2 linked regions of the Actomonas aquatica genome follow. Each later gene encodes a partner of the first gene's protein in a complex. Links are inferred from orthologs where the notes say so. Each region holds a gene or a part of one and is shown on either strand. Other genes may lie near its edges.

The links. Proteins that work in one complex are often made in the same cells at the same time.
Region 2: the proteins of metK (region 1) and groL are in contact, whole or in part, in a cryo-EM structure (PDB 8P4O), measured with the Escherichia coli proteins. The link is inferred for Actomonas aquatica from one-to-one orthologs.

The regions. Positions count from the first base shown.
Region 1 is NZ_CP139781.1:449,684-455,288, reverse strand. The notes cover bases 1,328-4,326. They hold metK (methionine adenosyltransferase), read right to left. Parts: upstream 3,429-4,326; coding sequence 2,226-3,428; downstream 1,328-2,225. Other genes in these bases: K1X11_RS01755 (M50 family metallopeptidase), read right to left, coding at 4,057-4,326; K1X11_RS01760 (Hpt domain-containing protein), read left to right, coding at 3,684-4,034; ahcY (adenosylhomocysteinase), read right to left, coding at 1,328-2,184. In the rest of the region: K1X11_RS01775 (NADPH-dependent assimilatory sulfite reductase hemoprotein subunit), read right to left, coding at 1-602; more of ahcY, read right to left, coding at 775-1,327; more of K1X11_RS01755, read right to left, coding at 4,327-4,818; K1X11_RS01750 (aminoacyl-tRNA deacylase), read left to right, coding at 4,969-5,433; K1X11_RS01745 (aldo/keto reductase), read right to left, coding at 5,467-5,605. UniProt on the Escherichia coli protein: Catalyzes the formation of S-adenosylmethionine (AdoMet) from methionine and ATP.
Region 2 is NZ_CP139781.1:5,836,242-5,839,197, reverse strand. It holds groL (chaperonin GroEL), read right to left. Parts: upstream 2,318-2,956; coding sequence 683-2,317; downstream 1-682. Other genes in the region: dnaK (molecular chaperone DnaK), read right to left, coding at 2,772-2,956; K1X11_RS22300 (GroES family chaperonin), read right to left, coding at 2,372-2,668; K1X11_RS22310 (YdcF family protein), read left to right, coding at 1-578.

The DNA of each region.
Region 1 (5,605 bases):
TCCTCCTCCGGCGCAGAGCCCGCCACTTTTTCCTCATCGAGCCAGATCTCGTGGTAGGCGCGGGTGGACGGCAGCAGGTGCTCCGAGATGCCCTTGGCGTGCTCATACATGGCACCGTGAGCGGCACTGCGCTCCGGATTGGGCGGAGCCATGACGTTGCGGTTCACGTCACCGCAGGCCGCGATGGAATCGAGCAAAGCCTTATGCATGCCTTGGACGAGCGGCTTCACGTTGCCCTTCAACAGGCCATGGAACTGGAAAGTCTGACGCGTGGTGAGACGCAGAGAGCCGTTGGCGCGCTCATCGGCGAGCTGATCGAGCACCAGCCACTGAGCCGGGGTGCAGCGACCGCCCGGCAGACGCACGCGCAACATGAAGGAGAACGCCTTCTCCAGCTTGGCCTGGCGACGCTCTTTGCGCAGGTCACGGTCGTCCTGCAGGTAGAGACCGTGGAATTTGGTGAGCTGCTGATTATCCTCGGAAATCGCGCCAGTGGACTCATCCAACAGCTCCTCCGCGATGGTTCCGCGCAGGAAGTTGGAGGCAGTTTTGATGCCTTCGTTGGCAGACAGTGGCTGGGGGGCGTCTTGGTCGTTGCTCATGAGCGAACGGCGAAGTTGAGCCGAGAACCTCCCGCCATCAAGTGTGATTTAGTAATTTAGGTAATTTAGTAAGGTTATCTAGGAAGGCATGCCTTCCAACAAAAAGCCGGCCCAGATCGGGCCGGCTTTGGAAAATAGGAACAATCGAGCGAGGACCGCCCGTGAGCGCCGTTTAGTAGCGGTAGTGGTCGGGCTTGTAGGGACCGTCGACCGACACACCAATGTAAGCGGCCTGTGCCGGGGAGAGCTTGGTGAGCTTCGCGCCGATGCGATCGAGGTGCAGACGAGCAACCTCTTCATCGAGGTGCTTCGGCAGACGCATCACCGTCGGCACGTAGGTCTCGCGCTTCTCCCAGAGGTCGAGCTGAGCCAGCACTTGGTTGGTGAAGGAATTCGACATCACGAAGGACGGGTGACCGGTGGCGCAACCGAGGTTCACGAGGCGGCCTTCGGCGAGCAGGTAGATGCTCTTGCCGTCGGCGAAGGTGAACATGTCGTATTGCGGCTTGATGTTGGTCCGCGTCACGCCGGCTTCTTTGTAGAGCTTGGCGACCTGGATCTCGTTATCGAAGTGACCGATGTTACAGACGATGGCTTGGTCCTTCATCCCCTTCATGTGATCGAGGGTGATGATGTCCTTGTTGCCGGTCGTGGTAACGTAGATGTCGGCAGTGCCGAGCGTGCTCTCGATGGTGTTAACCTCGTAACCTTCCATCGCGGCCTGCAGGGCGTTGATCGGGTCGATCTCGGTCACAATCACGCGAGCGCCGAAGCTCTTGAGGGAGTGGGCGCAGCCCTTGCCGACGTCGCCGTAGCCGCACACGCAGGCGACCTTGCCGGCGATCATGACGTCGGTGGCGCGCTTCAGGCCGTCGGCCAGCGACTCGCGGCAACCGTAGAGGTTGTCGAACTTCGACTTGGTGACGGAGTCATTCACGTTGATGGCCGGCACGAGGAGCTGGTTCTTTTCGGCCAGTTCGTAGAGGCGATGCACGCCGGTGGTGGTCTCTTCGGAGACGCCCTTCCACTCCTTGGCGATATCGTGGAAAATGGTCGGGGTCTCGGCGTGAACCTTCTTGAGGAGCTTCTTGATGACTTCCTCTTCGTCGGAACCGGACTCGGTATTCACCCAGTCACTACCGTTTTCGAGCTCGTAGCCCTTGTGCAGGAGCAGGGTTACGTCACCACCATCGTCGACGACGAGCTGCGGGCCGAGACCGTCGGGGCCGACGAGAGCCTTCCACGTGCAGTCCCAATATTCTTCGAGGGTCTCGCCCTTCCAGGCAAACACCGGCACGCCGGCAGCGGCGATGGCGGCAGCGGCGTGGTCTTGGGTCGAGAAGATGTTGCAGGAGGCCCAACGGACCGTGGCGCCAAGGTCGACGAGCGTCTCAATGAGGATCGCCGTCTGGATGGTCATGTGCAGCGAACCGGTAATGCGCACGCCGGCCAACGGCTTGTTGGGGAATTTTTCGCGGATGGCCATGAGACCCGGCATTTCGTGCTCGGAGATGGCGATTTCTTTGCGGCCCCAGTCGGCGAGGCCGATGTCGCGGACCTTGTAGTCGGTGGATTCAGACATGGATTAAGATGGGTTCTGAGTGCGGTGTGTTTGGGAGAGGTTTATTTGGTAAGTTTCTTCACCGCGGCGTTGAGCGCCTTGGCTTTAGTGGTGGCTTCCCACGGGAGACCGTCCTTGCCGAAGTGGCCATAGTTGGTGGTCTCGCGATAAATCGGGCGCAGCAGGTTGAGCTGCTTTACGATGGCGGCGGGTTTGAAGCTGAAGACTTCCTTCACGGCATCGGCGATCACGCTGTCAGGCACCGTGCCGGTATCGAAGGTGTCCACAAACACGCTTACCGGTTCCGGATGACCGATGGCATACGCCAACTGGACCTCGGCGATCGGCGCGAGACCCGCGGCGACAATGTTCTTGGCCGCCCAGCGCGCCATGTAGGCGGCGGAACGGTCGACCTTGGACGGATCCTTGCCGGAGAAGGCACCGCCACCATGGCGGCCCCAGCCACCGTAGGTATCCACAATGATCTTACGGCCGGTGAGACCGGAGTCGCCTTCGGGACCACCAATGACGAAGCGGCCGGTCGGATTGATGAGAAACTCAGTGTTTTTGGTCAGCAGTCCCTTCGGGATGACCTTCTTGATGACCTTGTTAATGAGCACCTTTTCGATCTCAGCGCGCTTCACGTTTTCGGTGTGCTGCGTGGAAATCACGACGTTCACGACCTCGGCCGGTTTGCCGTCGACGTAGCGCACGGAAACCTGGGACTTCGCGTCCGGGCGCAGCCACTTGGCTTTGCCCGACTTGCGCAGGTTGGTGAGCTCGCGGCCCAAACGGTGAGCAAGCATGATCGGGGTCGGCATGAGCTCCGGCGTCTCATTGCAGGCGTAGCCAAACATGATGCCCTGGTCGCCGGCTCCTTGCTCGGCGTGAGTTTTACCCTCGGCCTCACGGGCGTCGACGCCTTGACCGATGTCGACCGACTGGCTGGTGAGAAGATTCTGAATGAAAACCTTGTCGGCGTGGAAACCGTCGTCGTCGTTCACGTAGCCGATCTCGCGAATCGCCCCGCGCACGATTTCCCCGAGATTGATGGCCGACTCCAGCGGAGCGCCCTTGAGCTTCGGGATGGTGATCTCACCGGCCAACACCACGACGTTGGACTTCACCAACGTCTCGCAAGCCACACGGCTGTTGCGGTCGATGCTGAGGCAAGCGTCGAGCACGCTGTCAGAGATGAAATCGGAAACTTTGTCCGGGTGGCCTTCACCAACCGACTCAGAGGAAAAAACGAATGAATTAGCCATAGGGATACGCGGAAGACGCAACCTACGACACAAACCCGTCGCAAGTTTAATATCATCGCATCGAAATTCGATGATATGTCGTTAAACAGCCTCCTGCATTAGGATAATACCCCGGGAAAGCATGCCTGCTCGTCGGGTTCTGCCACTCGACCCCTAAGTAGATTCCCCACCATTCTCTTAGGTTAAAAATCCTCGCCCCTCCACGAAGTCTCCCGTCATTTTGCAATAGTCTGACTCTGACCTACCCCCGCGATCATGCCTGACCTCCCTATCATTGACCAAGAAGCTATCGAAAACCTGCGCATGCTCGGTGACGAGGAGGGCGACGATTCGTTTCTCAAAGAGGTCATCGAGATTTTTGTGACCGACACCCCGGTGCGGTTGACCGAACTGCGCACGTCGCTGGCCGCTGGTGATCAGACCACGTTCACGCGCGCCGCCCACAGCATAAAGGGAAGCTCCTCCAATGTCGGCGCCCAGCGCCTCGGAGCCATGGCCAAGGACCTTGAAGCCGATTCTCGTGAGCACCTCAACGGTCTCGCCCCGCGCATCGAGGAGCTCAACGCGGCCTTCCTCGAAGCTAAGACCGCGCTCGAAGCGCTCTGATTCCCCTCCTCCTGGCGTCCCCTCAAGTCGCCTGACGCACCGCGTGAAATGTGCGCCAGCTGTTCATGCCAAGAAAGCCGGTGATCAGCGCCAGCCAGAGCTGTCCGATCATCAGCGCGTAGGCCCCAAGCCCGATCGCTCCCACGATGCCTAGCGCCGATGCCCACAGCAGGCTCTTGCGGTCCCCTACACCGAACCAGAGCAAGCACCGCAGAATCTGCCCGCCATCCAACGGGTAAATCGGCAGCAGGTTGAAGATCAACAAGTTGATATTCAGCTCCTTCATGAACGCCATCCACCGCCAAAACTCACCGTAGCCGCTGCCCGTAAAGGTATCGGTCATGATGAGTAGGCGTCCGGCGTAGTAGATGATCGGGATTAAAGCCACGTTCACCAACGGCCCAGCCGCGATGCTCCACAGCTGGGCTCCAGCGCGATGGGGTGGACTCACAAACGCGATCCCGCCCAGCGGCCAGAGCACGATGTTGTTAGCCTGCCCCCCCGTCTGCCGACAGGCCAGCGCGTGGCCAAACTCGTGCAGCAGCACGATGCCAAACAGCGCCACGATCTCGATGCCCACCCACACCGGCGAATCATAGGCGCGGCTGCGCAGCTGGAAGAGGAACAAGGCAGCCAGCAGCCAGGACCAGTGCAGCCATACATCAATACCCGCGAACCGAAACAGGCGCACAGAACCATTCTGAGTGGACGTCATGCGCAGGCAGTAGGCGCAACCGGACGCCAATGCGAGTCCGCCGGGTCGATTTCCGGTGGAAAACGTCACGCGGCCGATGGGAGTTGCACGCCCCCCCAATCCGCCTACCCTTCTGCCATCGGCTGACGACGCAGCCGCCCCAGCCTGCGTCGGTGGCGCCGCCAGCCTCCTCCCCGCCCCTCCCCCAAAACCCGCACGCAGGCGAGAAAGGAGCCCGCCATGCCCGCTCAAAAAGTGCAGGACTTCCTCGATTCCCGAGACGTCCGCTACATCACCCTCAAGCACTCGCGTGCTTACACCGCCCAAGAGATCGCCGCCCGTTCACACATCTCCGGCCGCGACTTCGCCAAGACCGTCATCGTGTTTGCCAATGGCAACATGGCCATGGTCGTCCTCCCCGCCCATCAACGCATCCACTTGCCGGAGCTGCGCGACATGCTCGGCACCCTCGATGTGCATCTCGCCACCGAGTCCGAGTTTCGCGCGACTTTCCCCGATTGCGAACTCGGCGCCATGCCGCCCTTCGGCAACCTCTACAACCTGCCGGTATATGTAGCCGGTCCCTTGGCCGAAGAGGAAGAGATCGCGTTCAACGCCGGCACGCACACCGAAGTCATTCAGATGCGCTACGCCGACTTTGAGGAATTGGTGAAACCGGAGGTGTTGGAGTTCATCACCGCCTGACGGCCCACGCACCCGCGCGCCCGCCCCCCCCCCTCAGAACGAGAAATTCATCGGGTCCGCCCCGCTGCGCTCATCGCGATTCATCGCGGCGATCGCAGCCATCTCCGTCGCGTCCAATTCGAAATCGAAGATGTCGGCGTTCTCCTGCAGGCGCGCCGCCTTCGCCGTTTTG
Region 2 (2,956 bases), 5.4 Mb from region 1 along the record:
GCTCCAGCACGCCGCCGGAGCATTGTGACGCCATCATTGGATTCGGCCATTTCGACCAACGCATCGCCCGCCAATGTGGCGAGCTGTGGCGCGCCGGCGTCGCCCCGCGCATCATCTTCACCGGCGGTGTGGGCGCCGGCTCCGCCGACCTCGGCCAACCTGAAGCCCGGGCCTTTGCCGCCACCCTGCACGATATGTTGCCGGAGTTTCCCGCCGACGCACTGCTGCTCGAAACCGAGTCCACCAACACCGGCGAAAACATCCGCTACCTTTCGCTCAAGGCCAAGACCCTGCAGTGGCCGCTCACCTCCGTGGTGCTCGTGGCCAGCCCCTACCGCATGCGCCGTGTCGCCCTCACCTGGCGGGAACAGGGTCCCGGTGCCGGCAGCCGCTATTTCTGCGTGCCGCCGCTCACCACTTGGGACGAGGAATACCGCCTCTTCGCCGCCAAGGGAGAAAACCTGATCCGCCACCTGCCCGGCGAGATCGATCGGCTCACCACCTACGCCACACGCGGTTGGATCGCCCATACCGCCGTGCCCCTCGAAGTCGCCGCGGCGGCCGACAGCCTGCGCTGAGCCTCTCGCCTCCCCACTCGACCGCCACACAAAAAAACCCGCCCCGCGCGAGCGGGACGGGTTTGTAGAATAATTTTGGATACGTTGGTCGAACGACCGGGCGATCAATACATGCCGCCCATGCCGCCCATGTCACCGCCGCCGGCGGGCATCGGGTCCTTCTTCTCCGGGATCTCGGTGATCATGCACTCGGTGGTGAGGAGCAGACCGGAGATGGAGGAAGCGTTCTGGAGCGCGGTGCGGGTGACCTTGGTCGGGTCGACGACGCCGGCCTTCAGCAGGTCGACATACTCGTCGGTCGCGACGTTGTAGCCGTTGGAGCCCTTGCTCTTGAGCACGGTCTGAACGACCACGCCACCGTCGACACCGGCGTTGGCGCAGAGCTGCTTGAGGGGAGCCTCGATGGCGCGACGCACGATGGTGGAACCGATCTTCTCGTCGCCTTCGAGGGCAACGTCGTCGATGGCCTTGGCGGTGCGCAGGAGCGCGACGCCACCACCGGGGACGATACCTTCTTCCACCGCAGCGCGGGTGGCGTGCAGGGCGTCTTCCACGCGGGCCTTCTTTTCCTTCATCTCGGCCTCGGTCGCGGCGCCGACGTTGATGACGGCCACGCCACCGGCGAGCTTGGCGAGACGCTCCTGGAGCTTCTCGCGATCGTAGTCGGAGGAGGTCTCCTCAATCTGACGACGGATCTGCTTCACGCGACCCTGGATGTCGGAAGCCTTGCCGGCGCCTTCAACGATGGTCGTGTTTTCCTTGTCGACGACGATGCGCTTGGCCTTACCGAGATCGGACAGCTCGACGTTCTCGAGCTTGATGCCGAGGTCCTCGGTGATGCACTTGCCACCGGTGAGGACGGCGATGTCTTCGAGCATGGCCTTGCGGCGATCGCCGAAGCCCGGAGCCTTGACGGCGCAGACGTTGAGGGTGCCGCGGATCTTGTTGACCACGAGAGCGGCGAGGGCCTCACCCTCGATGTCCTCAGCGATGAGGAGGAGGGGCTTGCCGGTCTTGGAGACCGACTGGAGCAGCGGGAGGAGATCCTGCAGGGAGGAGATCTTCTTCTCGTGGATCAGCACGTAGGCGTCCTCGAGGACAGCCTCCTGGGCCTCCTGGTTGGTGGTGAAGTAGGGGGAGAGGTAACCCTTGTCGAACTGCATACCTTCGACGACGTCGAGGGTGGTCTGGATCGACTTGGCTTCCTCGACGGTGATGGTGCCGTCCTTGCCCACCTTGTCCATGGCGTCGGCGATGATGTCACCGATCTCGGTGTCCCAGTTGGCGGACACGGTCGCGACCTGGCGGATCTCTTCGCGGTCGTTGACCTTCTTGGAGATCTTGTGGAGCTGGGCAACGGCGGCCTCGACGGCCTTGTCGATGCCGCGCTTGAGGAAGATCGGGTTGGAACCGGCGGCGACGTTCTTGAGACCTTCGCGGTAGATGGCCTCGGCGAGCACGGTCGCGGTGGTGGTGCCGTCACCGGCGTTGTCGGAGGTTTTGGAAGCGACTTCCTTCACCATCTGGGCGCCCATGTTCTCGTAGGCGTCCGGAAGCTCGACTTCTTTGGCGACGCTCACGCCGTCCTTGGTGACGGTCGGGGAGCCGAATTTCTTGTCGATGACGACGTTGCGGCCCTTCGGACCGAGGGTGACTTTGACGGCGCGGGAGAGGAGCTCGACACCCTTCAGGATCTTGGAGCGGGCGGCTTCGTCGAAGAGAAGTTGTTTGGCGGACATATGCTTAAGTTATTCTTTTGTGTTTAAACTTTGGATACGGAGGCGAACGCCGGATCAGACGATCACGCCGAGGATGTCGTCTTCGCGGACCAGCTTGTATTTCTGACCGTCGACCTTGACCTCGGAACCGCCGTAGGGGCTGAGGAGCACCATGTCACCGACCTTCACTTCGAAGGCGGCGGCTTTGCCGTTCTCGTCCTTCTTGCCAGTGCCGAGCGCGATGACCTTGGCCTCTTGGGGCTTTTCCTTGGCGGCGTCCGGGATGATGATGCCACCACGGACCTGTTCCTTTTCCTCGATGTGCTGCACGAGCACGCGATCACCGATGGGCTTAATGCTTACTTTGGCCATATGATTGGGTTGTTTGGATGTTTGTTGGGATAAGGTTGTTGATTTGTAGGATCACAAAAAGCGCACCGCAGGTGACGGGGTCACTCACGGTGCGCGAAAGGATTTAGCTCTTCTTCTTGTCGTCTTCGTCGTCGACGACCTCGAAGTCGGCGTCGACCACGTCGCCGTCGGACTTCTTTTTGTCGGACTTCGGCTCGGCGCCACCTTGGGCGGCAGCAGCGGCAGCGGCGGCAGCCTGCTCGGGATCAACCCCAGCGGCTTGGGCGGCTTCAGCGGCCTTGGCGTAGA